4 regions of the Streptomyces sp. NPDC041713 genome follow, and region 1 is predicted to be linked to each of the others. Evidence: riboswitches for the same ligand, from Rfam matches in the RefSeq annotation. Region 1 holds a riboswitch; each other region holds the start of a gene.
What was found. A riboswitch is a leader RNA that binds a small molecule or an ion and turns the genes downstream of it on or off. The one in region 1 is predicted to bind cobalamin.

Region 1 (7,225 bases):
GGCCCAAAGCGCGGCCGTCCCAAGGAAGTTCGCCGTCCCGGCGGGGGCGTCGGGTCAGGACCACGACCTCGTGGCCCGCAGCGGTCAGTGCTCGACGCAACACGCCGCCCACCTGACCGGTCCCTCCTGGCAGCACGATCTTCACTGGGGCCTCCCGTGACGCGACGCCTGACCTCGTACGGCGAGCCTACGACGCGCCCGTTCGTGCGCGGACGCCGCACCCGGGCTTGGTTTGGCCGGACATGGGTCGAAGCGAGGCCCGGCGCGGAGGGCGGAGCCACGTACTGAGATCCTGGCCCGGTGATCGGGATCAAGTGGCGTATCAGCAGAAATATCGGAGCGCGGCGGTCCGTGCGGGTGGGTCTGGGCGGCGTCCTGCTCCTCGCACTCGTCGCCGGCTGCTCAGCCGGCGGCTCCGGCCGTTCCGGGCATCCCGAGCGCGGTACCGCCGCGCGGGGCGAGGTCCGGCAGCCGCCCGTCGACGCACGCTTCGACTACCAGTTGGGCGGCGCCTACCCACCCCCGGCCAAGGTCCGCGCCGTCTCGCGCGACCGCGCCGCCGAGCCCGCCGCGGGCCGCTACAACATCTGTTACGTCAACGCCTTCCAGGCCCAGCCCGGCAAGAAGGCGGCGCGCTGGTGGCAGCGCGAGCACCCCCGTCTGCTGCTCCGCGACGACGAGGGGCGGACGGTCGTCGACGAGGACTGGCAGGAGCCCCTGCTCGACATCTCCACGGCGAAGAAGCGCGCGGCGCTCGCCGAGATCGTCGGCAAGTGGATCGACGGCTGCGCCACGGCGGGCTACGACGCGGTGGAGCCCGACAACCTCGACTCCTACGAGCGCTCCGACGGCCTGCTCACCCCCGACGACGCGGCCGCCTTCGCCCGGCTGCTCGCCCGGCGCGCCCACGGCCAGGGCCTGGCCGTCGCGCAGAAGAACACCACCGACCTCCTGGACCGGCGCGAACACATCGGCTTCGATTTCGCCGTGACCGAGGAGTGCGCCCACTACAAGGAGTGCCCCGACTTCGCGTCCGCGTACGACGGGAAGGTCTTCGACATCGAGTACGTGGCCAAGGACTTCGACGCCGCGTGCCGCACCTGGGGCAAGAAGCTCTCGATCACGTTGCGCGACCGCGACGTCCGGCCCGCCGGCGAGAACGGCTACGTGTACCGCCACTGCTGAGCGATCCGGGCTGCCGACCGATCCGGGGTGCTGACCGATCCGGGCTGCCGGTGAAGGCGGCCGGGGTCAGCTCTCCGCCGCTCGGCCCGTCGGCGCGCCCGGCACCCCCGCCCCCACGAGCGCGGCCAACTCCTCCGCCGTGCGCGGCCCGTCGCCCGCCCCGGCCGGCAGGCCGTGCGCCCGCAGCAGCTCGCCGACGGCGATGCCCCACGGCAGGTGCAGCCCGGCCTGCGCCAGCAGGTCCCGCCGGCCCAGCGTCTCGGTGACCGGCCCGGTCCGCACCCCGGTGGGGGTCAGCAGCGCCGCGTCGTCGGCCCAGCGCAGGGCCAGATCGACGTCGTGCGTTGCCATCACCACGGTGGTCCCGGCGTCCCGCAGTTGCCGCAGGGTGACGAGGAGGCGTTCCTGGCCGTCGGGGTCCAGTCCCGCGGTCGGCTCGTCGAGGACGAGGACGCGGGGCCGCATCGCCACGGCGCCGGCGATGGCGGTCCGCTTCCGCTGGCCGTAGGAGAGCAGATGGGTGGGCCGATCGGCGAGGGCGACGATGTCGAGCGCCGCGAGCGCCTCGGCCACCCGGGCCCTGACCTCGGCGTCGGGCAGGCCGAGGTTGAGCGGCCCGAACGACACGTCCTGCTCGACCGAGGCGGCGAAGAGCTGGTCGTCCGGGTCCTGCACGACCAGCTGGACGGTGGTGCGCAGCCGGGTCAGGCCCTTGCGGTCGTACGTCACGGGTACGCCGTCGACCGTCAACCCGCCCGTGGCGGGGCGCAGTCCACCGCTGAGCAGGCGCATGAGGGTCGTCTTGCCGCTGCCGTTGCGGCCGAGCAGCGCCAGGGCGCGGCCCTCGACGACGTCGAAGTCCAGTCCGCTGAGCACGGTGGGCCCGTCCTCGTACGCGTAGGACGCGCCGCGCAGAGCGACCAGGGGCTCCCCCGGCCCGCCGCGGGCGCCCGGCTCGCGAAGAGCCCTCGGCTCGGTCATGGCAGGAACCTTTCCAGTACGAAGGTGAGGGCCACCAGGCCCGCGAGGAGGACGCCTGCGGCCGCCACGAAGGGCCGGGAGATCCGGGCTTCGGGGACGAGAACCCGCAGCGTGCCGTCGTAGCCGCGTCCGGCGAGCCCGGCCTGCAGCCGGCCGGCCCGGTCGAAGGCCCGCACGAACGCGGTGGCGCCGAGCGAGGCGAGGGAGCGCCAGGTGGCGGCGCGGGTGGTGTGGCCGAGCCGGGCGGCCTGCGCCTGCCGGATCCGGCTCATGGAATCCAGGAGCAGGAAGCTCATCCGGTACGTGACGAGTGCCACGTCCACGACCGGTGCGGGCACACCTGCCTTCACCAGCCGGGGCAGCAGGTCCGACATCGGTGTGGTGAACGCGAACAGCAGCACGCCGAGCGAGGCCGCGGAGGTCCGCAGGAGCAGTCCGCCCGCGCGCGCCGGGCCTCCGTCGGCGAGCGTCACGAAGCCCTCGGGGCCGCCCAGTTGGACGAGCAGCGTGAGGGCGCCGGTGACGCAGAAGCCGAGCGGCACGCGGTAGGCGCGCCACAGTTTGCGGGGCGGCACGCCCGCAGGTCCGAGCAGCAGGACGAGCGCCGCGGCCAGCACCAGCGCGGCGCCCGGCCAGGGCGGCAGCGAGATGGCGAGGACCGTGAGGCCGAGCCCGAGCACGGCCTTGTCCACGGGGTGCCGGCGGCGCCAGCGACTGCTGTGCGCCGCCGCGTCGATGGGCAGCACGCCGGGTCAGGCCTGCCCGGTCCCGGACCGGCTGCCCTCCGCGGCGACCGGAGCGTCGGACGCACCGGCCGGCACGCCGGTGGGCCGCTCCGCGTCCGCCTCCTGCGCCAGCGCCTGCTCCGCGCCCTGGCGGCGCCCCTTGCGCAGTCCGAAGTAGTACGCGAGGACACCGCCGCCCAGGGCCGCCTGCAGGGCGAAGAGCGCCGACTCGATCTCCCCCGAGGGGGGTTCGTACAGCGGTGAGAACCACGGCTTGTAGTCCGGCTTGATCTCGGTGATCGCGGTCTCGGCCTGCGCGTCGGCGCCGGCGAACGGCTCCTTCTCGTCGTCGCCGAGCCCGAGGGCCACGGGCAGCACCGCGAGCGCGGCGACCACCACGAGCAGCAGGATGTTGATTTTCGCGTTCCGGCTCATCGGGCGCTGGCCCCCGTCTCCGTCTTGGTCGTGGTCGTCGTCACGTCCGGCGTGCTCTTGCGCTGCAGCAGCACGCCGAGCCGGGTCAGCTCGCCCCTGCTGGACTGCACGAGCAGCCGCATCACCAGGACGGTGAGCAGCCCCTCGCTGATCGCCAGCGGGATCTGCGTGACGGCGAAGATGCCGCCGAACTTGCCGAGGGCCCCGAGGAACCCGCTGCTGGGGTCGGGGAAGGCGAGCGCCAGCTGGACGCTGGTGACGCAGTACGTGGACAGGTCGGCGACGAACGCCCCGAAGAACACGGCGACCATGAGCGGGACGTCGAACCGCTTGAGGAGCCGGTAGACCGCGTATCCGGCCCAGGGGCCGACGATCGCCATCGAGAAGACGTTGGCGCCCAGGGTGGTGAGCCCGCCGTGGGCGAGCAGCAGGGCCTGGAAGAGCAGGGTGATGGTGCCCAGCACCGTCATGATGGGCGGCCGGAACAGGATGGCTCCGAGCCCGGTTCCCGTCGGATGCGAGCAACTGCCCGTGACGGACGGGATCTTCAGCGCGGACAGGACGAACGTGAAGGCCCCGGAGGCGCCGAGGAGCAGGGTGCTCTCCGGGTGTTCCTTGACCTCACGGGTCAGGGAGCGGACTCCGTGGACGACGAACGGCGCGGACGCTACGCCCCAGGCGATCGCGTGCGCCGGTGGGAGGAAACCCTCGGCTATGTGCATGGCTCGGCAGACCCTCTCCAGCACCTCGTGGATGGACAACGCGCCTTGGCCGGTCTCCTGGCTGACGGGTCGTACCGACCGGACTCCGCCTTCCCGGGTGCGTGAGCACCCAGTGGCTGCCGCGAGGGCTGGAGCCGGACTTCCCGATCACAGTGGCGAGGGCCGCACCGGCATCACACCGGATTTCCCGTTCACCAAGGCGTGGCGACATTAGTGCGCAACTGATCTGCTGACAACTTGCGCACCGGTTGCGGCGGTGGCACACGGAGCGCGTGTACCACCGCGTACGCCCCTGCTCAGAGGTCGTGCGGAGCGTGCGTCAGCGCAGCCACTGGTCCTGGTCGGCGGGCCGGTACAGGGTGAGGGCCTTGGGGAGCTTGTCGAGGACGAGCCGCTGGTACGTGGTGTCCGTAACCTCACCGTCGTAGGCGAGGTGCGGGTCCCCCTCCACGACCTCCAGCTCCAGCCTGCGCACCTGGGCGGTCGTCAGGACACGGGAGTTGTGCAGGGTTCCGGTGAGGACGGCGAGGAGCAGCCGGGTGCGGGCCAGCGGAGTGCCGGCCTCCACGGCGCGGACGTCGAGGAGTCCGTCGTCGAGCTGGGTGCGGTAGGTCGGGGCGAAGCCGGCCGGGTGGTAGATGCCGTTGCCCGCGAAGAGCAGCCAGATGCGGCGCGGCCGACCGTTGATGACCACGGAGAGCGGGGTGCCCGTCGCCAGGACCTTGGCGAGGCCGATGACGAGCGCGGGCCATTTGCCGATGCGCTTCTCGAGCCGCTCCCGGGCGTGGACCAGGTCCGAGTAGACGCCGATGCTGAACGTGTTGAGGAAGAGCTGCTGTTCGCCGCGGGCGTCGATCTCCGCGGTGGGCGCGTCCGGTACGTCTCCGGTGGCGGCGCCGGGCTGCTGGTAGGCGGAGGCGCGTCCCACGTCGGAGGTGACGGCGTCGCCGGACCCGATGGCGCGGGTGACGTCTTCGAGCGTCACGTTGCCGAGGTCCACGGCGAAGTGGTTGAAGGTGCCGCCGGGGAAGACGGCGAGGGGCACTTGGTGCCGTGCCGCCGTGACGCTGCCCGCGTTGACGGTGCCGTCGCCGCCGCACACCCCCAGCGCCCCGCCGTCCGCGACGGCGCGCTGCGCGGCCGCGTCGAGCAGGGCCACCAGGTCGTCACCGGGTTCGAAGACGGTGATCGATGCTTCGGGGAGCAGGGTGCGCAGCGTGTCGGCCGCGTCCCTGCTCCAGGCGACGCCGGAGGACGGGTTGACGACCACGTGCAGGCCCTGGCCGTCCTTGAGCGCGGGGGCCGGCCGGCGCGGCGGGGCTGCGGCCGCCGCGGCCGCGGGCTTCACGGGCCACCAGCGGCAGGTGAGCAACGCGGCCCCGACGCCGATGAGAGCGCCGGCGGCGGAGCGGCCCCGGTGGTCCAGGCCCTTCTGGCCGCGTGCGTAGGCGAGACCGGCCGCGAACGGCAGGACGGCCAGGCCGTGCCGGGGTGACTCCATGACGACGGCCGAGGCGAAGGCGGTCGCCGCGGCTATGGGGCTGGCGGGCAGCGAGGCGGTGCGGGGGCGGGGGAACAGCGCGGGCAGTCCGTCCAGGACGGGCCGGGCGCTGCGGGCCGCGGGCTTGGCCAGCGCATGGTTCACAGCTGTGACGATCGCCACCGATCCGAGTCCGCGCAGGGCCGCCCGGCGAGCGCTCCGGTCCCCCGAGAGCCCCAGGGCCGTGGCGGCGCCCAGCCATACGGCGTCGTGCTCGACCGCCGTCCGGAGCGCCCGTTTCACGGCGCTGCCGCGGGCCGGGCCCACCAGGTCGAGGGCGGCGGCCAGCCGTTTGCCCGGCCCCGGGCCCGGCACCTTCCACCGCTGAACAGATCGCTTCATTCGCTCGCCACACCTCTGCATTTGTAAAGAATCCGCAGCACGCGGCCGGAACGGACCACAACGAAGTCTCAGCCTACCCGCGTCGAATGCGCCCACTCCGCCTGGTCCGCCCACTCCGCCTGGTCCGTCGGCAAGGAACCGCGGAGCCACGCGGGGCTGCCCCGGAAAGAGTGACGCGGCGCGGGTGGATGGCCCCAGCCGCGATTGGGGCCGGGGCGCCGGGAGGTAGGTCTGCGGCTGCCACCAGGGCGGCCACGGGGCGGCCCGGCCGGCATCGCCACGAAGGGAGACGCCTCAATGGCAGCAAGGAAAGTCCGGGAGGCCCGTCGCACCCGGCTCGCTCCGCGCGTGCTCGCGCTCGTCGCCACGGCGGTGTTCACCGTGGGCGCCTCCGCCTACGCGAGCGCCCCCGCCCCCGCACACGAGGACTCCCCCGCGCCCCGGAGCCCGTCGCCCTTCACCGGGCTCACCGCCCGTCAGGGCCAGGTCGTCGCGGTCAAGTTCGACAACGCCCGGGCCGCCCGCCCGCACACCGGTCTCGACCGGGCGGACATCGTCTACGTGGAGAAGGTCGAGGGCGGGATGAGCCGCCTCATGGGCGTCTACTCCAGCACGGTGCCGTCGGCGGTCGGGCCGGTGCGCAGCGCCCGTGAGTCCGACGTCGAGCTGCTGCGCCAGTTCGGCCGGCCGGTCCTCGCCTACTCCGGGGTGCGCACCGCGCTGCGGAAGAAGCTCAGGGGCGCGCCGCTGTACGCCCGTCCCCAGGGCCGCTTCCCCGGCGCCTACTTCCGCCAGAACGGCCGGCCCGCCCCGCACGACCTCTTCCTCCGCCCGCAGGCGCTGCTGCGCTCGGTGCCGCGGACCGAGCCGCCGGCCGACATCGGGTTCCGCTTCGGCCCCGCGCCGGCGGGCGGCACGCCCACGCGGGACAGGAGCGTCCGGTACGCCGCCGCCAGCCACTCCTTCCGCTGGTCGTCCGGGCAGCACCGCTGGCTCGTGTCGTTCGACGGGGCGCCGGCCCGCAGCACGTCGGGGACGCGGCTCGGCGCCCCCACGATCGTCATCCAGTACGTGACCATGCGGGCGTCGCGGTTCAAGGACTTCAAGGGCGCGGTGACGCCGTACATCGAGACCATCGGGAGCGGCCGGGCGCTGGTGCTGCGCGACGGCAGGAGGTACGCGACGCGCTGGAGCCGCCCCACGGCCGCGGCGGGCACCACGTTCACCCGCGCGGGCGGTGCGCGGATGCCCTTCGCGCCGGGCCAGGTGTGGGTGGTCTACGCGGACCGCGGCTG
Region 2 (7,225 bases), on a different contig from region 1:
CACCGCCACGGAGAAGTACGGCACCGACTCCGGGTCCACGTCGGCCAGCCGGCCGGTGCGTTCGCCCGCCATGGTGGCCCGCTCGACGTAGCGCGCCTCGTCGAGGCGGCCCGCGCTCTCCAGCGCGCCGCGCACCTTGCCGAACGTGCGGCCCAGCTTCATGACGACCGCCGAGTCCGTCGCCGCGAGGCGCGCCGCGAGCTCCTCCTCCGGGAGCGTGCCCGGCAGGATCGTGAGCACCTCCTCGGCCTCCACGAGCGGCTCGCCGAGGCGGGCCGCCGCCGCGCTCACCGAGGTGACGCCGGGAATCACCTCGGTCGGGTAGCGGTGCGCGAGGCGCTTGTGCATGTGCTGGTAGGAGCCGTAGAAGAGCGGGTCGCCCTCGGCGAGGACGGCGACCGTGCGGCCCGCGTCGAGGTGGCCGGCGAGGCGGGCCGCGGCCTCCTCGTAGAACGCGTCGAGCGCGCCACGGTAGCCGCCGGGATGGTCGGTCCGCTCCGTGGTGACGGGGTAGACCAGCGCCTCCTCGATGTGGTCGGCGCGCAGGTGCGCGGCCGCGATCGAGCGGGCGATGGAACGGCCGTGCCGCGCCGAGTGGTACGCGACGACGTCGGCCGCCGCGATCACCTCGGCGGCGCGCAACGTCATCAGGGACGGGTCGCCGGGGCCGAGCCCGACCCCGTAGAGGCGGCCCTGCGGCTGCTGCTGTCCGGTGGGCACGCCGCTCATTCCGCCTCGCTCGCAATCGCGTTGATCGCCGCCGCGGCCATCGCGCTGCCGCCGCGACGTCCCCGTACGACCAGGTACTCCAGGCCCGCGTGGTGGGCCGCGAGCGCGTCCTTGGACTCGGCGGCGCCGACAAAGCCGACCGGGATGCCGAGGACGGCGGCCGGGCGGGGCGCGCCCTCCTCGATCATCTCCAGGAGGCGGAAGAGGGCGGTGGGAGCGTTGCCGATGGCCACGACCGACCCTTCGAGGCGGTCGCGCCAGAGTTCGAGGGCGGCGGCGCTGCGGGTAGTGCCGAGGCGCGCCGCGAGGTCCGGCACGGACGGGTCGGCGAGGGTGCAGATCACGTCGTTGCCGGCGGGCAGCCGCTTGCGCGTGACGCCGCTCGCGACCATGTTCGCGTCGCACAGGATCGGCGCGCCGTCGCGCAGCGCCTTGCGGGCGTCGGCGATCACGCGCGGGCTGTACGAGAGGTCGCGCACAAGGTCGACCATCCCGCAGGCGTGGATCATCCGGACCGCGACCTGGCTGACGTCGGCGGGCAGGCCCTCGAGGTCCGCCTCCGCGCGGATGGTGGCAAAGGACTCGCGGTAGATCGCCGCGCCGTCCTTCTCGTAGTCGAACACTGTGCTCTCGCTCATCTCGTGGCCGTGGTTTTCGGGGTGGTACGTGCGGTGGTGACCGTCTCGGTCAGGGTCCTGCCGGTGACGCGTGCGGGTTCCTCGCCGGGGGCGTGCACCGTGACCTCGTACCGTCCTTCGCCGGTGGCGAGTACGTCGACCCAGTCGCCGTGCGGGTGCCCGCAGCGCCGTTCGCAGCCGGACCAGTGGACGGGAAGCCCGCCGGGGCCCGGTACGACGTCCGCGCGGACGTCGGCGCGGGACTTGGCGCAGCCGGGGCGGCCGGTGCAGGCGCCGACGCCGAGCCACGGCGAGTCGGGGGTGGTGAGGTATCCGGCGCCGTCGAGCGCGGCCAGCCGTTCCCGGGCGGCCCCGTCGTCGGCGAAGCCGGGCAGCACGAAGCCACGCCAGGGCGTGACCCGCAGCTCGCCACCGGGCAACGGCAGCAAGGCCCGCCATGCGTCGACGCCCACCCGCCCGAGGGGGGCATTGACGAGGACGGCCCGCCCGTGAACACCGGGTGGGGGCGGGCCGGTGACGGGTACGGGCGGACCAGTGACGGGTACGTCCGGGGTGGCGACCGGCGCGCCCGCGGGGCCGACGGGTGTCTCAGCGGTGGGGACCGGCACGCCCAAGGTGCCGACCCGTGCCTCAGCGGTGGCCGTCGCCGCAACCCCCGCCCCCTCCAACGCCCCCGCCACGTCCACGTCCCACCCCGGCGGCAGCTCCCGTACCCGCCACGCGCCGTTGCCCGCCTCGTGGGCCGCGGTCAGGAAGGCTTCGGCTGCGGCCAGGGCCGCCCGTGGTGCGTCGGATGCGGTGACGCGGAGGGCACTCGACCCGACCCGTACGACCGCCGTACCCCCCGATTCTGCGATCAAGGTCACATCGCCGCCCAGTCCGGCCACATCTCCGCGGCCGTCGTCCAGGACGAACAGGAAGCGGCCGGAGAGCTGTGTCGTCCACTCCGCGCCGCAGAGGAGTCCGTCCAGCTCACGGGCCCACAACTGCACGTCGGCGTGGCCGAGTCCGTCCGTCGTGGCCAGGGGGGACGCCACCACGTTCCGGACGCGTTCGTGCCGTTCCGAGGGCAGCAGGCCCGCATCGGCGAGCAGTCGGGAGAGTTCGCCGCCGCAGGTCTCCCCGAGCCCGCGCAGCTCGATGTTGCCGCGCGAGGTGACGCTGAGGTTGCCGTCCGCCAGGCGCTCCGCCACATCGGCGAGCACCTCGACCTGACGGGCCGTCAAGAGGCCGCCGGGCAACCGGAGTCGGGCCAGGCGGCCGTCGTCGGCGAGGTGCAGGCGGAGTGCTCCGGGGCAGGCGTCACCCCGGTCACGTATGGGGGATTCGCCCTGGTCTGGGGAGGGGGTTCGGGTGGGCGGCATGGCGGCGAGCATACCCACGCCGATCCGGCCGGTCGCCTCCCGAGACGGGCCGTCCCGGCAGGTGGCCGCCCCGCTCGCGGCGGGCAGGACTTACTATGCAGGCGGCGGGCTGCCAAGTCCGTCGACGCCAGCGACGGCGTGGGTCCACCAGGACCCGAGGGAGGAAGCCCGGTGCGAATCCGGCGCGGTCCCGCCACTGTGAGCCCCACCCGTGGGGTGAGCCAGGAACTCCCGCCGTCCATACGACCACCCGGGGCGCGGACACCCCGAGGAAGGCCTGCGCCCGCATGCTTCTGCTGTTGTCGACCTCCGACACCGACCTGCTCAGCGCCCGCGCGGCGGGAGGCCCGGTCGACTACCGGTTCGCCAACCCCTCGCGCCTGGACCTCGCCGGGCTGCCCGCCCTGCTCGACGGCGTCGACCTCGTCGTCGTACGCCTCCTCGGCGGCGTACGCGCCTGGCAGGACGGCCTGGACCAGCTCATCGCCACCGGCCTCCCGGTCGTCGTGCTCACCGGCGAACAGGCACCCGACGCCCAGCTGATGGCGTCCTCCACCGTGCCGGTCGGCATCGCCGCCGAGGCGCACGCCTACCTGGCGCACGGCGGCCCCGCCAACCTGGAGCAGCTGGCCCGCTTCCTCTCCGACACCGTGCTGCTCACCGGCCACGGCTTCGAGCCGCCCGCGCCCGCCCCGTCCTGGGGCCCGCTGGAGCGCACGGCCCGCGCGGACGTCGAGGGCCCGACCGTGGCGGTGCTCTACTACCGCGCCCACCACATGAGCGGCAACACCGCCTTCGTGGACGCCCTGTGCGGCGCCATCGAGGACGCCGGGGCCCGCCCGCTGCCGCTGTACGTGGCCTCGCTGCGCGCCCCCGAGCCGGAGCTGATCGACGCGCTGCGCGCCGCCGACACCATCGTGACCACCGTCCTCGCGGCCGGCGGCACCAGGCCCGCCGAGGCCTCCGCGGGCGGCGACGACGAGTCGTGGGACGCGGGCGCCCTGTCCGGCCTGGACGTGCCGATCCTGCAGGCGCTCTGCCTGACCGGGTCGCGCTCCGCCTGGGAGGAGAACGACGAGGGCGTCTCGCCGCTCGACGCCGCGAGCCAGATCGCGGTGCCGGAGTTCGACGGCCGCCTCATCACGGTCCCCTTCTCCTTCAAGGAGATCGACGAGGACGGGCTTCCCGCGTACGTGGCCGACGCCGAGCGCGCGGCCCGCGTCGCCGGCATCGCCGTGCGGCACGCCCGCCTGAAGCACATCCCGGCCGCCGACAAGCGCCTCGCGCTGGTCCTGTCCGCGTACCCGACCAAGCACTCCCGCATCGGCAACGCGGTCGGCCTCGACACCCCCGCCTCCGCCGTGGCGCTGCTGCGCAGGCTGCGCGCCGAGGGGTACGACTTCGGGCCCGAGGCCGACATCCCCGGCCTGGTCTCCGGCGACGGCGACGAGCTGATCCGCGCGCTGATCGACGCGGGCGGCCACGACCAGGAGTGGCTGACCGAGGAGCAGCTCGCCGCCAACCCGGTGCGCATCCCGGCCGCCGACTACAAGCGCTGGTACGCGACGCTCCCCGCGGAGCTGCGCGCGTCCGTCGAGGGCCACTGGGGGCCGCCGCCCGGCGAGATGTTCCTGGACCGGTCCCGGGTGGGCGACGGCGGCGACCCGGAGGGCGACATCGTGCTCGCCGCCCTGCGCCGCGGCAATCTGCTCATCCTCATCCAGCCGCCGCGCGGCTTCGGCGAGAACCCGATCGCGATCTACCACGACCCGGATCTGCCGCCGTCGCACCACTACCTGGCGGCATACCGCTGGATCGCGGCCGCCGCGTCCGACGGCGGCTTCGGCGCCGACGCGATGATCCACCTCGGCAAGCACGGCAACCTGGAGTGGCTGCCCGGCAAGAACGCGGGGCTCTCCGCCGCCTGCGGCCCGGACGCCGCGCTCGGCGACCTGCCGCTGATCTACCCCTTCCTGGTCAACGACCCGGGCGAGGGCACGCAGGCCAAGCGCCGTGTGCACGCCACGCTCATCGACCACCTGGTGCCGCCGATGGCGCGCGCCGACTCCTACGGCGACATCGCCCGCCTGGAGCAACTCCTCGACGAATACGCCCAGATCAGCTCCATGGACCCGGCGAAGCTGCCCGCGATCCGCGCGCAGATCTGGACGCTCATCCAGGCCGCCAAGCTCGACCACGACCTGGGTCTTGAGGACCGTCCGGACGACGACGGCTTCGACGACTTCCTGCTGCACGTCGACGGCTGGCTCTGCGAGATCAAGGACATGCAGATCCGCGACGGTCTGCACGTGCTCGGCGCCGCCCCGGCGGGCGCCGACCGCGTCAACCTCGTCCTCGCGATCCTGCGGGCCCGCCAGATCTGGGGCGGCACCACCGCGCTGCCGGGTCTGCGCGAGGCCCTCGGTCTCGACGAGTCCGCGGCGACCCGCACCGGCGCCGACGAGGCCGAGGAGAAGGCCCGCGCGCTGGTCCAGGCGATGGACGACGCGGACTGGGACCTCGCCGCGCTCCCCACCGACCAGGGTGAACAGGTCGCCGCCGTCCTGGAGTTCGCGGCCCGCGAGGTCGTCCCGCGCCTCGCAGGCACCACCGCCGAGCTCGACCACGCGGTGCACGCCCTGAACGGCGGCTTCGTCCCGGCGGGCCCCTCGGGCTCTCCCCTGCGCGGCCTGGTCAACGTCCTGCCGACCGGCCGCAACTTCTACTCGGTCGACCCCAAGGCCGTGCCGTCCCGCCTCGCGTGGGAGACCGGCCAGGCGCTGGCCGACTCCCTGCTGGAGCGGTACAAGTCCGACAACGGCGCGTACCCCACCTCCGTCGGCCTGTCCCTGTGGGGCACCAGCGCGATGCGCACCGCGGGCGACGACGTCGCGGAGGCCATGGCGCTGCTCGGCGTCCGCCCCGTCTGGGACGACGCGTCGCGCCGCGTCACCGGCCTGGAGGCCATCCCGTACGAGGAGTTGGGCCGCCCGCGCATCGATGTGACGCTGCGCATCTCAGGGTTCTTCCGCGACGCGTTCCCGCACACCATCGGCCTGCTCGACGACGCGGTACGGCTCGCCGCCTCCCTGGACGAGCCCGCCGACCGCAACCACGTCCGCGCCCACGCCCAGGCCGACCTGGCCGAGCACGGCGACGAACGCCGGGCCACCACCCGCATCTTCGGCTCCCGCCCCGGCACGTACGGCGCCGGTCTGCTGCAGCTCATCGACTCCCGCGACTGGCGCACCGACGCCGACCTCGCCGAGGTGTACACGGTGTGGGGCGGTTACGCGTACGGCCGCGGGCTCGAAGGACGCCCGGCGCGCGCCGAGATGGAGACCGCGTACAAGCGCATCGCGGTGGCCGCGAAGAACACCGACACCCGCGAGCACGACATCGCGGACTCGGACGACTACTTCCAGTACCACGGCGGCATGGTGGCGACCGTGCGCGCGCTGCGGGGCACCGCCCCGGAGGCGTACATCGGCGACTCCACGCGCCCCGAGACGGTCCGCACCCGCACGCTGGTGGAGGAGACCTCGCGGGTGTTCCGCGCGCGCGTCGTCAACCCCAAGTGGATCGAGGCGATGCGCCGCCACGGCTACAAGGGCGCCTTCGAACTCGCCGCGACCGTGGACTACTTGTTCGGGTACGACGCCACGACGGGCGTCGTCGCCGACTGGATGTACGACAAGCTCACCGAGACGTACGTCCTCGACCCGACGAACCGTCAGTTCCTCCAGGAGAACAACCCCTGGGCGCTGCACGGCATCGCGGAGCGCCTCCTGGAGGCCGAGTCGCGCGGCATGTGGGCGAAGCCGGACCCGGCGGTGCTCGAAGCGCTGCGCCAGGCCTACCTGGAGACCGAGGGCAACCTGGAGGACGAGGGCTGAGCCCCTCGCCCGCCCCGGCGGCCGGCCGTCACCGCGCCGGCCGGCCGCCGTCCAGCCAGGCCAGCGCGGCCGTCGTCAGCGCGGTGACGCCGGTGGTGAGCGTCGGCTCGACCAGCGGCGCGAAGGACGGCGAGTGGTTCGAGGGGATGTCCCGCTCGAAGGTGCCCGCGCGCTGCGCGGCGATCACCTCGTCCGCGTCGGCGCCGCCGAACAGCCAGTAGCAGAGCGGGACTTCGCCCTCCGCGGCGGTGGCGAAGATCCCGACGTCCTCGCTGCCGGTGACCTGGCCGGGGTCGATGACCCGCTCCGTGCCGAGGACGGCGCTGATCGCGGCCATCGTCCGGTCGACGGCGTCCGCGTCGTTGACGACGACGGGGAAGGTGTCGATCTCCGTGATCTCCGGCTCCTTCTCCGCCCCGGCCGTGGCGGCCTCGCCCCTGATGATGCGCTCGACGGCGGCGAGGACGCGGGTGCGGACCTCGGGCGTGTAGGTGCGGATGTTGAGCTGGAGTTCGGCCTCGTCGGGAATGATGTTGTGCTTCGTGCCCGCCCGCACCGAGCCGACGGTGACCACGGCGGTCTCGCCGCCCGCGATCTC
Region 3 (7,225 bases), on a different contig from region 1:
CTACCCGGAGCAAGGGCACTCCGCTTTGGGTCACCGCACCGCCCGGCCCAGTTCACTTTCCGTTCACCCGGATTGCCTACGTTCCTTGTGCCACTGACGTCCAACAGAAGCCTGGGTAAATGGAACACATCACGCTTCTCCTCGGGATCGTGATCGTCACCGCTCTCGTGTTCGATTTCACGAACGGTTTCCACGACACAGCCAACGCGATGGCGACGACCATCTCGACCGGCGCTCTCAAGCCCAAGACGGCGGTGGCCATGTCCGCCGTGCTCAACCTCGTCGGCGCCTTCCTCTCCGTGGAGGTCGCCAAGACGATCTCCGGCGGCATCGTCAACGAGGACGGCCTCAAGACAGAGGTGATCTTCGCCGCGCTCGTCGGCGCGATTCTGTGGAACCTGCTGACCTGGCTGGTGGGCCTGCCCTCCAGCTCCTCCCACGCACTCTTCGGCGGCCTCATCGGCGCCGCGGTCATGTCGATGGGCTGGTCGTCGATCAACGGCGGCACCGTCGTCACCAAGATCCTCATCCCGGCCGTCGCGGCCCCGCTGGTGGCCGGCATCGCCGCGACGCTGGCCACCCGCCTGACGTACCGGATCGGCCGCAACACCGACCAGAAGGCCACCGCCAAGGGCTATCGCGCGGGCCAGATCGCCTCCGCGGGACTCGTCTCGTTGGCCCACGGCACCAACGACGCGCAGAAGACCATGGGCATCATCACGCTCGCCCTGATCACCGGCGGCGTCCTGAACCCCGGCGCCAACCCCCCGATGTGGGTCATCGTCTCGGCCGGTGTCGCCATCGCGCTCGGCACCTACCTCGGCGGCTGGCGCATCATCCGCACGATGGGCAAGGGCCTGACCGACCTCGCGCCGCAGCAGGGCTTCGCCGCCCAGACCAGCGCCGCGACGGCGATCCTCGCCTCCTCGCACATCGGCTTCTCCCTCTCCACCACCCAGGTCTGCTCGGGCGCCGTGATGGGCGCGGGCCTCGGCCGCAAGGGCGGCGTGGTCCGCTGGTCGACCGCCACCCGGATGTTCGTCGCGTGGGGCCTGACCCTGCCGGCCGCCGGTCTGGTCGGCGCGGGCGCCGAGTTCCTCACCAAGCAGGGCCCCTGGGGCGTCGCGGTCACCGCGGCCCTCCTGATCGCCGGGGCGAGCGTCATCTGGGTCCTGTCCCGCCGCAACTCGGTGGACCACACCAACGTCACGGACGACGAGATCCGCTCCGGCGACACCCCGGCCGCCGAGCCCGCGGGCGTCGTGACCACCGCGATCGCCGCCGTCACCCCGCCCCCGGCGGGCGCGATGGCCGCCTCCGTCCTGCCGGGCGCTCCCGTCAAGGCCACCGTCTCGGCCCCGACCACCACCACGACCGGCGCCATGGCGGACCCCGCCCGGCCCGCGACCGTGTAAGGACAGACCAGCATGAGCATCGACTGGGCAGCTCTCGGCTCCGTGTTCGGAGTCAGCCTCGCGGTGACGGTGGCCCTGGTGGGCCTGTTCACCCTCGGCATCGTCGGCCTCTCCAAGCAGGAGTCGGCGGCCGCCTCCGCCGGTGGCTCCGCGGCCCTGGCGCGCACCGGCGCGTACGCCTGCTTCGCGCTCTGCGCGGCGGCGGTGGCGTACGGCATCTTCCTGATCGTCGCCTGAGGCGTCGCCCGACGGCAGCCTTTCCTCGTGGGGCGCGGAGCGTACGGACGCTCCGCGCCCCACGCGCGTGCGCGGACCCCGCGTGCAGGCGCCGCGTGTGGGCCCCAACACACTCTCCCGCCGCAGGTCAACGGCGAGTTGACGGGCCTTCGCGGGCCGTGGTGGACTGCCGGGGCCAACCACGGCGGCAGAAGAGGAAGCCGGTGCGAATCCGGCGCGGTCCCGCCACTGTCACCGGGGAGTCCCTCCCCGCGAGCCAGGAACTCTCGCCGCCGATCACGTCGAACCAGGGCGCGGACACCCTGAGTGAGGACATATCGCCATGCTCGGCCGCCCGGTGCCGCCCTTCCCTCTGAGTACGAGCTCGCTCCTCAGCGCGGCGACGGGCTGACCCCGTGCGTGCCGATCGCGACTTCGCGTACGGCGCCGCCGCCGGCCTCCTCGGCGACCTGCTGCTCGGCGATCCCCGCCGGGGCCACCCGGTCGCCGCGTTCGGCCGTGCCGCCGCCGCCGTCGAACGGGCCCTCTGGCGCGACCACCGCGGCTGGGGCGCGCTGCACACCGTGGTGTGCGCCGGGGGCGCGGCGGGTGCCGCTGCCCTGGCCACCACGCTCGTACGCCGTTCACGTGCCGGATCCGTCGCGCTGACCGCCGCCGCCACCTGGGCCGTCGTCGGCGGCACCTCGCTCGGCCGGGAGGCGCGGGCCGTCGGCGGGGCGCTGGCCGCCGGGGACATCGAGGTCGCACGGGAGCGGCTGCCACATCTGTGCGGGCGGGACCCGCAGGCGCTGGACGCGGACGGCATCGCGCGGGCCGTGGTGGAGTCCGTCGCCGAGAACACCTCCGACGCGGTGGTGGGGGCGCTCGTGTGGGGCGCGCTCGCCGGGGTGCCCGGCCTCGTCGCCTTCCGGGCCGTCAACACGCTGGACGCGATGGTGGGACACAAATCGGCCCGCTACCGGCGGTACGGCTGGGCCTCCGCCCGGCTCGACGACGTCTTCGGGTGGCCGGGGGCGCGGCTGACCGCGGGGCTCGCGGCGCTCGCCGGGGACGCGCCGCGCGGGGCCCTGCGCGCCTGGCGCGCGGACGCGGGCAAGCATCCGAGCCCCAACGCAGGACCCGTCGAGGCCGCCTTCGCCGGGGCGTTGGGCGTCCGGCTCGGGGGGACGCTCTCGTACGGGGGGCGGATCGAGCACCGGCCGGTGCTGAACGGGGAGGGGCGCGAGGTGCGGGTGGCCGACATCGACCGGGCCGCCAGGCTGTCCCGGCGCGTCGGGCTGCTCGCCCTGGGAGCGGTGGTGGGCGCCCGCTGGGCGCTGCGGTCGGCGACGTCAGGGAGAGGGAAAGCATGAGCGGTGGACTGCTGGTCGCCGGGACCACGTCGGACGCCGGGAAGAGCGTCGTCACCGCCGGCATCTGCCGGTGGCTGACCCGCAAGGGCGTGTCCGTCGCGCCGTTCAAGGCGCAGAACATGTCCCTCAACTCCTTCGTCACCCGCGAGGGCGCGGAGATCGGCCGGGCGCAGGCCATGCAGGCGCAGGCCGCCCGCGTCGAGCCGACCGCGCTGATGAACCCCGTACTCCTCAAGCCGGGCGGCGACCGCTCCAGCCAGGTCGTCCTGATGGGCAAGCCGGTGGGCGAGATGAGTGCGCGTGGCTACCACGGGGGGCGGCAGGCGCAGTTGCTGGACACCGTCGTGGGCTGCCTGGAGGAACTGCGCAGCACGTACGACGCCGTCATCTGCGAGGGCGCGGGCAGCCCCGCCGAGATCAACCTGCGGCGCACCGACATCGTGAACATGGGCATCGCGCGCGCCGCCCGTTTCCCCGTCCTGGTGGTCGGGGACATCGACCGGGGCGGGGTGTTCGCCTCGTTCTTCGGCACGACCGCGCTGCTGAGCGCGGCCGACCAGGAGCTCGTCGCGGGCTATCTGGTGAACAAGTTCCGCGGTGACGTCTCCCTCCTCGAACCGGGGCTGGACATGCTGCTCGGGCTCACCGGGCGGCGCACCTTCGGGGTGCTGCCGTTCCAGCACGGGCTCGGCATCGACGAGGAGGACGGGCTGCGGGTCTCCCTGCGCGGCGCCGTACGGGAGTCCGTGGTCGCCCCGCCGGTCGGCGAGGACGTGCTGCGGGTCGCGGTGTGCGCGGTGCCGCTGATGTCCAACTTCACGGACGTGGACGCGCTGGCCGCCGAGCCGGGCGTCGTCGTGCGGTTCGTGGACCGGGCCGAGGAGCTCGTCGACGCCGACCTCGTCGTCGTACCGGGCACCCGCGGGACCGTACGGGCGCTGGCCTGGCTGCGGGAGCGCGGCCTCGCGGACGCCCTCGCGCGCCGCGCCGCCGAAGGCCGTCCCGTGCTCGGGATCTGCGGGGGCTTCCAGGTCCTCGGCGAGCACATCGAGGACGACGTCGAGTCGCGGGCCGGCTCCGTGGACGGCCTCGGGCTGCTGCCGGTACGGGTGCGGTTCGCCCGCGAGAAGACCCTCGCCCGGCCGGTGGGCGAGGCACTCGGCGAGCCCGTCGAGGGGTACGAGATCCATCACGGGGTCGCCGAGGTGCTGGGCGGCGAGCCGTTCCTGGACGGCTGCCGGGTCGGCGAGGTGTGGGGCACGCACTGGCACGGGTCGCTGGAGAGCGACGCGTTCCGGCGCCGGTTCCTCACCGAGGTCGCCCGCGCGGCGGGGCGCCGCTTCGTGCCCGCGCCGGACACCGCCTTCGGGACGCTGCGCGAGGAACAGCTCGACCTGCTCGGCGACCTGATCGAAGAACACGCGGACACGGACGGCCTGTTGGACCTGATCGAGAACGGCGCACCGGCCGGGCTGCCGTTCATCGCGCCCGGAGCCCCGTCGTGAGCGCCGTCATGAGAGCCGTCTTCAGCGCCATCGTGAGCGCCGCCCCGCACCACCGCATCAAGGAGGCCCTGTGACCACCCCCTATCCGTTCACCGCCCTCGTCGGCCAGGACGATCTGCGGCTCGCGCTGTTGCTGAACGCCGTGTCGCCCGCCGTGGGCGGTGTGCTCGTGCGGGGGGAGAAGGGCACCGCCAAGTCCACCGCCGTGCGCGCGCTCTCGGCGCTGCTCCCCGAGGTGCCGGTCGTCGCCGGGTGCCGCTTCTCGTGCGATCCGGCGGCCCCGGACCCGAACTGCCCGGACGGCCCGCACGAGTCGGGCGGCGCCACGGCGCGCCCGGCGCGGATGGTCGAGCTGCCGGTCGGCGCGTCCGAGGACCGCCTCGTCGGCGCCCTGGACATCGAACGGGCCCTCGCCGAGGGCGTGAAGGCCTTCGAGCCCGGCCTGCTCGCCGACGCGCACCGCGGCATCCTGTACGTCGACGAGGTCAACCTGCTCCACGACCACCTGGTCGACCTCCTCCTGGACGCCGCCGCCATGGGTGCCTCGTACGTGGAGCGCGAGGGCGTCTCCGTGCGGCACGCCGCCCGTTTCCTGCTCGTCGGCACGATGAACCCCGAAGAGGGCGAGCTGCGGCCGCAGTTGCTGGACCGGTTCGGGCTCACCGTCGAGGTGGCCGCCTCCCGCGAGACCGACCAGCGCGTCGAGGTGGTGCGTCGGCGCCTGGCGTACGACGACGACCCCGAGGGCTTCGCCGGCCGCTGGAGCGAGGACGAGTCCGCGCTGCGGGACCGGGTCGTGGCGGCCCGCGCACTGCTCCCCCACGTCACCCTGGGCGACGGGGCGTTGCGGCAGATCGCGGCGACCTGCGCGGCGTTCGAGGTCGACGGGATGCGCGCGGACATCGTGATGGCGCGCACGGCGACGGCGCTGGCCGCGTGGGCGGGCCGCACCGACGTGCTGAGCGAGGACGTGCGGCAGGCCGCCCTCCTCGCGCTGCCGCACCGCAGGCGCCGCAACCCCTTCGACGCGCCGGGCCTCGACGAGGACAAGCTCGACGAGACGCTGGAGGAGGCACGCGAGGACGAGGCTTCCGAGGAGCCGGAGCCTCCGGAGGGCGACGACGACCCCGACGGCGGCGGCCCGGACGGGCCTGATGGCGGCGGCCCCGGTGGCGGGCAGCCCCCGTCCGACGGCCCCGAATCCCCCGAACTGCCGTCCCAGAACCAAGGCTCCGACACGGATCAGGCGTCCCCCCCGCAGGAGCCAGCACCCGCGCCGGGTGCACCGTCCGGGGCGGGCGAGCAGCAGCCCGTGCGCGCGGCCGAGCCGTTCCGTACGAAGATGCTGAGCGTGCCCGGCATCGGCGAGGGCGCGGCCGGGCGGCGCTCGCGGGCCCGCACCGAGCACGGCCGCACGACGGGCTCGCGCCGCCCCCAAGGCGCCCTGACCAAGCTGCACTTGGCGGCGACCGTGCAGGCCGCAGCCCCGCACCAGAAGGCCCGCGGACGCTCGGGGACCGGTCTCGTCGTACGCCGTGACGATCTGCGTCAGGCGACGCGCGAGGGCCGCGAGGGCAACCTCGTGCTGTTCGTCGTGGACGCCTCCGGGTCGATGGCGGCGCGGCAGCGGATGAGCGCCGTCAAGGGCGCCGTGCTCTCGCTCCTCCTCGACGCCTATCAGCGGCGCGACAAGGTGGGGCTCGTGACGTTCCGGGGCCAGGACGCCGAGGTGGCGCTGCCGCCGACGTCGTCGGTGGACGCGGCCGCGGCCCGTCTGGAGACCCTGCCGACGGGCGGCCGGACGCCGCTGGCGGCGGGCCTGCTGAAGGCGCACGACGTGCTGCGGATCGAGCGGCTGCGGGACGCCGCGCGCCGCCCGCTGGTGGTCGTGGTGACGGACGGGCGCGCCACCGGAGGGGTCGAGCCGGTGGCCCGCGCGGGCCGCGCGGCACGGCTGTTCGCGGCCGACTCGGTCGCCTCGGTGGTCGTCGACTGCGAGTCGGGTTACGTACGTCTGGGCCTCGCTGGCCAGTTGGCGGGCGAGCTCGGCGGGACGGCCGTGACCCTCGACGAGCTGCGGGCGGACTCCATCGCCGGCCTCGTCAAGGACGTACAGACCATGAACTCGCCTTCGAGGAGGGCCGCTTAATGCCGCAGGGACAGCCGAGCGTCGTACCGGACGACGGGCTCACGACGCGCCAGCGCCGCAACCGTCCGCTGGTGTTCGTGCACACGGGCATCGGCAAGGGCAAGTCGACGGCCGCGTTCGGGCTCGCGCTGCGGGCCTGGAATCAGGGGTGGCCGATCGGCGTCTTCCAGTTCGTGAAGTCGGCGAAGTGGAAGGTCGGCGAGGAGAACGCGCTGAAGGTCCTCGGCGCCTCCGGCGAGGGCGGCACGGTCGCCTGGCACAAGATGGGCGAGGGCTGGTCCTGGATCCAGCGCGCCCCCGCCGAGGGCGAGTCGACCAACGAGGACAAGGCCCGCGAGGGCTGGGAGCAGGTCAAGCGGGACCTCGCCGCCGAGACGTACAAGCTGTACGTCCTGGACGAGTTCGCCTACCCGATGCACTGGGGCTGGATCGACGTCGAGGAGGTCGTCCAGGTGCTGCGCGACCGCCCCGGCACCCAGCACGTCGTCATCACCGGCCGCAACGCGCCGCGGCAGCTGATCGACTTCGCCGACCTGGTCACCGACATGTCCAAGGTCAAGCACCCGA
Region 4 (7,225 bases), on a different contig from region 1:
TCGCGCTGATCTACGCGGCGTTGACGCGCTCGCCCGAAAGGCCGGGCGGGGCCGGGGCCAGGGTCGGCGGCGGTAGCGGCGTTGGCGTCGGCGTGGACGGCGTGGCGATCGTCGCCACCGGCTCCGTCTGGTACCGCGCCTTCGGCCCGCTGCGCGCCCCCGCCCTCTACCTCTTCCAGCTCCTGGTCACCGCCACGGCGACCGCGCTCGGCCGCTGGCCCGGCGCCCGGCTCGGCTTCGGCGGCGATCAGCCCAAGGGCGTCATGCGCGACTGGGCACGGCAGATGCGGACCGGCCGCTACAGCGCGAAGGGTTCCGCGCGCGACTACGAAACCGCCCTCCACGCCCTGCGGTTGCCCGTCCTCGCGATCTCCGTCGACCAGGACACGTACGCCCCCGCGTCCTCCCTCGACCACCTTCTGGCCAAGGTCCCGCAGGCCCGCCTCACCCGCAGCCACTACACCTCGCAGGAGGCGGGCCGCACGCTCGACCACTTCGCCTGGACCCGGGCGGGCGGCGCGCTCGCCAAGCGGGTGGCGGCGTGGACGGCCGAGGAGGAGACGGCGGGACGGGTCGCGCCGCACCGGGCCGCGCCGGGCCGCTGACACGCTCGCCGGCCGCTCCGTCACGGCCGGCCCACGTACCCTCGGGCGTCAGCCGATCTGGTCCGGGGTGACCGTCAGCCACCGCTTGTCGGCGGTCACCTTCTGGCCCAGCTTCCGCTGCCGGTCGGCGTTCTTCTTCTTCATTCCGTCCAGCTGCTTCATGTACGCGTCCTTGCGGTTGACCCACACGCGCACACCGCCGTGCTCCACGTCGGCGGAGTGGAACAGCATCGGGCCGTCGCTGACGGGCGTGTCACCCGCGGCGAGGATCGGCTTCTTCCATTCGTCGATGTACGTGTTGATCGCCGCGGGCTTGCCCTCGTACCAGGTCAGCGGCGCCCACAGGTGCGGCGTCAGCTCGCGCTTCGCGAGCTTCGCGCGGTCCTTCTCGCCGAAGCGCCCCTCGGCGATCTCCTTGCGGGAGCTGGTCACCGTGCCGGTCTTGCGGTCCTTGAGCTGCATGGACACGCCGATGACGTTCTGCGGCTTCACGCCGTAGCCGTACTTCGGGTCCGCGAGGACCATCCGCACCAGGTCCTCGCTGGCCGCGCTGACCACGTACACCTCGACGCCGTGCGCGCGCAGCGTCCGGTAGAGCTGCTGCATGCCGCGCGAGAACTCCGGCGGCTTCACCTCGGTCTTCGTGAGCTTGCCGTCCTCGTAGTACTCGGCCGGGATCGGCTTCTTGTACGCGAGGAGCTCGTCGACGTACCCCTTGAGCTCCTTCAGCGTGAAGCCGGAGAAGATCTGCGCGGCCCAGGGGTAGGAGACCTGGTCGTCCACGTCGCACAGCCGCAGGTAGTAGCTGTAGAGGCTCTCCTTGTGACCGGGCTCGTCCTTGAAGGGGATGATCTTCAGGGACGGGTCCATGGTCTTGCGGGTGAGGATGCCCTTCATCTCCAGGAAGGGCAGCAGCGCCTCTTCGAGGTCGTTGCGGTACGTGGTGTTGTCCGCGTCGAACACCGCGTACGCGCCCTTGTGGTCGTTCTCGGCGATGACCTTGCCGAGCCGCTTCGCGACCGGCTTCGGCCAGTGCGACAGCTCGCGGGCGGTGGCCGCCGAGGTGTCGGCTGCGCTCGCCTCGTCCGTCGGCCACAGGGCGCTGCCCGCGAGGACGGCCGCGGCCAGCGCGCCGGTGGTGCCGATGAGGGCAAGCCTGCTCTTCGCCCGTACTGCCCGTGCGGCCTTCGCCGTGCGTACTGCCATGTCTCTACGTCCCTGCCGTTCCCTGAGAGCGGTGTGCGGCCCCGTCCGGAGCGGCGCGCAATGCTATGGGGCGCCACGCGCATTTCCCATGATCGAAGTCACCGTGCCGCGGGGGCATGCGGGAGATGAACAGGGGTAGGCACGGGGGGCGCCGATGCGGGGTGCGGGTGCGGGGTGGCCGTGGGCCGTGGGGGCGTGGGCCCCGGGGCGCGGGGGCGTGCGCCGCGACCGGTCGGACTCCGCCGCGCATACTGAACCCATGGGCACCCGTGAGTTCGTCCGGGCCGCGCCGCGGCTCGACGGCATGGTCGTCTCGGCGGTCGGCTACCGCACCACCGGGCAGCGCCCCGCCCTGCACCGCGGCCTGCCGTCGCCGTATCTGACGGTGATCTTCTCCCTCGACGGCCCCATCGCCACCGGCGACTCCCCGGACCGGGCCACGGGACCGGAGGCGGCGCGCACCGACATCGTGGTGGGCGGCCTACACCAGAGCCCCGCCTACGTCGTCCAGCCCGAGCACGAGGCCGGCATCCAGCTCGCCGTGCACCCCCTCGCGGCCCGCGCGCTCCTCGGCGTGCCCGCGGCCGACCTGACCGGACAGCTCGTCGTCGCGGGCACCGACGTGTTCGGCGCCCGCGCGGCCGAGGTCCGCGAGCGGCTCTGCGAGCTGGACCGCTGGGAGGACCGCTTCGCTCTCCTCTCCGGCTATCTGCGCCGGCTCGCGTCCGACGACCGCGCGGCGGGGTCCGTACGGCCCGAGGTCGGCGAGGCCTGGGCGTGGCTGGCCCGGCACCGCGGCGCGGGCACGCTCGGCGGACTCTCCCGGCACGTCGCGCTGAGCGAGCGCCGGCTGACCGCGCTGTTCCGCGCCGAGACGGGACTCAGCCCGAAGCAGGCCGCCCGCCTGATGCGCTTCCAGCACGCGAAGGCCGCCGTGACCCGGGCCGTCGCGGCGGGCGACCGGCCCGACCTCGCCCGGGTCGCGGCCGACACGGGCTATTACGACCACTCGCACCTCGTCCGCGACTTCCGGCAGTACACGGGGGCCAGCCCCACCCGCTGGCTGGCCGAAGAGTGCCGGAATATCCAAGCCGGGGCCCATGGTGGAGGCGAAGACTCGAAGCCATGAACACCACACCGAGCACACCGAACACACCGAACAGCCGGCCGGAACAGCGGCTGGACACCTCTGACACCCCTGCCACCCCTGACACCCGCGTGACCCCCGCCCCCGCCATCTGGCCGGGCGTGCAGGCCACGGACGCCCCCGCACTGATCGACTTCCTCGTCGGCACCGTCGGCTTCCTGCGCACGGCCGTCTACGAGGACGAGGGCCGCGTCGCCCACGCCCAGCTCGACTGGCCGGAAGGCGGTGGCATCATGCTCGGCTCGTACGACCCGGAGTCCGCGGCCACCTGCGGCAAGCCGGGCGGCGCGGGCGCGTACATCGTCACCGCCGAGGTGGACGCGCTGTACCGGCGCCTCACCGCGGCGGGCGTGGAGATCACCACCGAGATCGAGGACAAGCCGTACGGCAGCCGGGAGTTCGGCATCGCCGATCCTGAGGGCAACCGCTGGTCCTTCGGCACGTATCGCGGCGAGCCGCGCCCGGCGCCGACGGCCTGACTGAAGCCGGACCGACGCCCTTGTCGAAGCCGGATCGAACCGGGACCGACGGCCGGAACGAGCGCGTGAGGGTGCGTGATAACTTGCGCAAGCCAGTCAAACCCACACCTGGGCCAGGGAATCCGGTGCGAATCCGGAACTGACGCGCAGCGGTGAGGGGGACGGGCGGGGCAACGGCCACTGGGCGTCTCAGGACGCCCGGGAAGGCGCCCCGCCCGGTCGATCCCGAGTCCGAAGACCTGCTGGCGCCTCCGTCCGCACACCGGGCGGCGGAGGTCGTGACGCAGGCCAGGCTCCGCGTATGAGCCGCGAGACCCAAGGGATCACGTGTCCTCGACAGCCCGTATATCCGCGCCCGTGCGCCTGTCCGCCCTCCTCTGCGCCGCTCTGCTCGCGCTCACCGCGTGCGGGGACGGCTCGGCGGGCAGGTCCGGACGCGCCGGGGGCGGGAGCGCCGACGGCTATCCGGTCACGGTCACCTCCTGCGGCAAGGAGGCGAAGGTCACGGCGCCGCCGCGGCGGGCCGTCTCCCTCGACCAGGGCTCCACGGAGATCCTGCTCTCGCTCGGCCTCGCCGACCGGATGGCAGGCACCGGCACCTGGACCGACCCGGTCCTGAAGAACCTGGCGAAGGACAACGCCAAGGTCGAGCGGCTCTCCGACCGCTACCCCTCGCTGGAGAAGGTCCTCGACAAGGAGCCGGACTTCGTCAGCGCCTCCTTCCTCTTCACCGTGGGCAAGGGCGGGGTCGCGGACCGCGCGAAGTTCACCGAACTCGGCGTCCCCGTCTACGTCTCGCCCAGCGACTGCGCGGGCAAGGACAACGACGGCGCCGGCGACGGCAAGCGCGTGCGGACCCTCACCATGGACACGGTCTACGGCGAGGTGCGCGACCTCGCGAAGGTCTTCCACGTCGAGCGGCGCGGCGAGAAGCTGATCGCCGACATGAAGCGCCGGGTCACGAAGGCGACGAAGGACATCGACGCGTCCGACACGCGTCTCCTGTACTGGTTCGCCAACTCCGACGCCCCGTACATGGCGGGCTGCTGCGGCGCCCCCGGCATCATCACCCGCGAACTCGGCGCGAAGAACGTCTTCGACGACACGCACGACGAGTGGCCGCAGATCAACTGGGAGACGGTCGCCGACCGCGACCCCGACGTGCTCGTCCTCGGCGACCTCACGCGCAAGTCGCAGTCGGCGGAGAGCGCGCGGGCGAAGATCAGGTTCCTGGAGACCAACCCGGCGATGAAGAACCTCACCGCGGTGAGGAAGAAGCGGTACGTCCTGCTCAGCGGCCAGGCGATGAACCCCACGGTCCGTACGGTCGACGGCATCGAACAAGTGGCGGCGGGCCTGCGGAAGTTCGGGCTCGCCACGTGACGGCGAGCGAGACCGCGCGGGGCACGGACTCCACTCCCGGTGCGGGTGCGGGTGCGGGTGCGGGTGCGGGTGCGGGTGCCGGTGCCGGTGCCGCCCCCGTTCCCGTATCCGCCCCCGCCCGCGTCCGCCTGGGTCTGCTCTGGGCGGCGGGCGTCGCCGCGCTCGTCCTGTCCGTATCCGTGGCCGTCACCATCGGACCCGCGGACATCTCCGTGCCCGACGTGTGGTCGACCGTCGCCGCCCACCTCGGCCTCGGCGACACCCCGCTCACCCCGATCAGGGACGGCATCGTCTGGAACCTGCGGATGCCCCGCACCCTGCTCGCCGTGGTCTGCGGCGCGGGCCTCGCGGTCTGCGGAGCCGTCATGCAGTCCCTGCTCCGCAACCCGCTCGCGGACCCCTTCGTCCTCGGGGTGTCCTCCGGGGCGTCCACGGGAGCGGTCGCGGTTGTCGTCCTCGGGGTCGGCGGGGGAGCGGTGTCGGTCTCGGCGGGCGCCTTCGTCGGCGCGCTCTGCTCGTTCGCGCTGGTGCTGCTCCTGAGCCACACCCTGGGCGACACCACGGACCGGGTCGTCCTGTCCGGCGTCGCCGCGATGCAGCTCTTCTCCGCGCTGACCTCGTTCGTGATCCTCACGGCGGGCGACGCCGAGACCACGCGGGGCGTGCTGTTCTGGCTCCTCGGCTCCCTCAGCGGAATCGGCTGGACCGACGTGTGGCTGTGCGCCGCGGTGCTCGCGGTGACGCTGCTGGTCTGCCTCGCGCACGCCCGTACGCTCGACGCGTTCGCGTTCGGGCAGGAGGCGGCGGCGACGCTGGGCGTCCGGGTGGCCCGCACCCGGATCATCCTGCTCTGCACGACGGCGCTGCTGACGGCGGCGCTGGTCAGCTCGGCGGGCGCCATCGGCTTCGTCGGCCTGGTCCTGCCGCACGCGGCCCGTGCGTTCGTCGGCTCCGGGCACGCCCGGCTGCTCCCGGTCACGGCGCTGGCCGGCGCGGTCTTCCTGGTCTGGGTGGACACGCTGGCCCGCACGGCCCTGGACCCGCAGGAGGTCCCGGTCGGCGTGGTGACGTCACTCATCGGCGTACCGGCGTTCGTGGCGGTGCTGTACCGGACGCGGAGGGTGTCGTGACGTACGACCTGGTGCGCACGGAAAGGGCGGGCCCGCACACGGGTGTCCGCGCCGACCGCGTCAGCCGGGAGGCGGGCGGCCGCCTGGTGGTCGACGGCGTCAGCCTCGCCCCGCCCGACGGCGCCACCGTGGGACTCCTCGGCCCCAACGGATCCGGCAAGTCCACGCTCCTGCGCATCCTCGCGGGCGTCCTCGCCCCGGCCTCCGGCGTGGTGACCCTGGACGGCCGCACGCTGGCCGACACGGGCCGCCGCGCGGTGGCGCGCCGCATCGCCGTGGTCGAGCAACACGCCACCACCCAGGTCGAGTTGACCGTACGGGACGTCGTACGCCTGGGCCGCATCCCGCACCGCCGCGCGTGGTCCGCGCCGACGCCCCACGACGAGCGGGCGGTGCGCGAGGCGCTGGCGCGCACGGGGCTCACCGAACGCGCCGCGCAGGCCTGGCACACCCTGTCCGGCGGCGAGCGCCAACGCGTCCAGCTGGCCCGCGCGCTCGCCCAGGAACCCCGCGAACTCCTCCTCGACGAGCCCACCAACCACCTGGACATCCAGCACCAGTTGGACCTGCTGTCCCTGGTCGCGGAGCTCCCGGTCACCAGCGTGATCGCGCTGCACGACCTCAACCTGGCGGCGATGTTCTGCGACCACCTGCTGATCCTGAAGGACGGCGCCGCGTACGCGGCGGGGACCCCGGCCGAGGTGATCACCGAGAAGCTGATCGCCGAGGTGTACGGGGTGCGGGCGGTGGTGACCCAGGAGGCGGACGCGGGGGCGGGCCGCCCTTCGGTGCGGTTCCTGCGGGGCTGAGGGCGGGATGAACCCGGGGTGGCACGCGCCTTGGGACGAACCCGGGGCAGCAGGGACCCCGGGACGAACCCGGGGCAGCAGGCACCCCGGGACGAACCCATGGTGGCACGCACCCCGCAGCAAGCAGGCCAAAGGCCGACGGTTGGCTCTCCACCCCGCCCCTGCCTGCCCCATAGATTCGGGGCATGCCACTGCCCTCCGTGATAGCCCACCTGAGCGACACCCACCTCGACACCGCCGCCACCGACGCCGGCCGCAGCGTCGCCCGCACCCGCGCCGTCATGGACTACCTGAACGACCTCCCGTACGACCTGGACGCGGTGATCGTCACCGGCGACATCGCCGACCACGCGACCCGGTCCGAGTACGAGGCTGCCCGCAAACTCCTGACGTCCCGTCACCCCCTGCTGACCTGCCCCGGAAACCACGACGAACGCCCCGCCTACCGCGAGCACTTGCTGGGCGA

Region 2: another riboswitch for cobalamin. It lies ahead of cobN (cobaltochelatase subunit CobN); the one in region 1 lies ahead of ACZ6CV_RS34845 (energy-coupling factor ABC transporter permease).
Region 3: another riboswitch for cobalamin. It lies ahead of ACZ6CV_RS04650 (cobalamin biosynthesis protein); the one in region 1 lies ahead of ACZ6CV_RS34845 (energy-coupling factor ABC transporter permease).
Region 4: another riboswitch for cobalamin. It lies ahead of ACZ6CV_RS02485 (ABC transporter substrate-binding protein); the one in region 1 lies ahead of ACZ6CV_RS34845 (energy-coupling factor ABC transporter permease).

The regions. Positions count from the first base shown of each region.
Region 1 is NZ_JBVIZY010000018.1:100,857-108,081, forward strand. It holds gene ACZ6CV_RS34820 (TIGR01777 family oxidoreductase) at 1-145, opposite strand, end outside; gene ACZ6CV_RS34825 (endo alpha-1,4 polygalactosaminidase) at 310-1,185, shown strand; gene ACZ6CV_RS34830 (energy-coupling factor ABC transporter ATP-binding protein) at 1,252-2,166, opposite strand; gene cbiQ (cobalt ECF transporter T component CbiQ) at 2,163-2,912, opposite strand; gene ACZ6CV_RS34840 (energy-coupling factor ABC transporter substrate-binding protein) at 2,919-3,326, opposite strand; gene ACZ6CV_RS34845 (energy-coupling factor ABC transporter permease) at 3,323-4,048, opposite strand; cobalamin riboswitch at 4,079-4,262, opposite strand; gene ACZ6CV_RS34850 (diacylglycerol/lipid kinase family protein) at 4,368-5,930, opposite strand; gene ACZ6CV_RS34855 (DUF3048 domain-containing protein) at 6,228-7,225, shown strand, end outside.
Region 2 is NZ_JBVIZY010000006.1:271,853-279,077, reverse strand. It holds gene ACZ6CV_RS20695 (precorrin-2 C(20)-methyltransferase) at 1-729, opposite strand, end outside; gene ACZ6CV_RS20690 (precorrin-8X methylmutase) at 726-1,367, opposite strand; gene ACZ6CV_RS20685 (cobalamin biosynthesis protein CobG) at 1,364-2,743, opposite strand; cobalamin riboswitch at 2,851-2,982, shown strand; gene cobN (cobaltochelatase subunit CobN) at 3,019-6,627, shown strand; gene ACZ6CV_RS20675 (amidohydrolase) at 6,656-7,225, opposite strand, start outside.
Region 3 is NZ_JBVIZY010000001.1:1,048,445-1,055,669, reverse strand. It holds gene ACZ6CV_RS04660 (inorganic phosphate transporter) at 120-1,415, shown strand; gene ACZ6CV_RS04655 (hypothetical protein) at 1,428-1,652, shown strand; cobalamin riboswitch at 1,798-1,937, shown strand; gene ACZ6CV_RS04650 (cobalamin biosynthesis protein) at 2,048-3,004, shown strand; gene ACZ6CV_RS04645 (cobyric acid synthase) at 3,001-4,509, shown strand; gene ACZ6CV_RS04640 (putative cobaltochelatase) at 4,580-6,658, shown strand; gene cobO (cob(I)yrinic acid a,c-diamide adenosyltransferase) at 6,658-7,225, shown strand, end outside.
Region 4 is NZ_JBVIZY010000001.1:577,960-585,184, forward strand. It holds gene ACZ6CV_RS02465 (alpha/beta hydrolase family protein) at 1-605, shown strand, start outside; gene ACZ6CV_RS02470 (HAD family hydrolase) at 654-1,811, opposite strand; gene ACZ6CV_RS02475 (AraC family transcriptional regulator) at 2,071-2,940, shown strand; gene ACZ6CV_RS02480 (VOC family protein) at 2,937-3,437, shown strand; cobalamin riboswitch at 3,514-3,698, shown strand; gene ACZ6CV_RS02485 (ABC transporter substrate-binding protein) at 3,795-4,820, shown strand; gene ACZ6CV_RS02490 (FecCD family ABC transporter permease) at 4,949-5,950, shown strand; gene ACZ6CV_RS02495 (ABC transporter ATP-binding protein) at 5,947-6,759, shown strand; gene ACZ6CV_RS02500 (metallophosphoesterase) at 6,945-7,225, shown strand, end outside.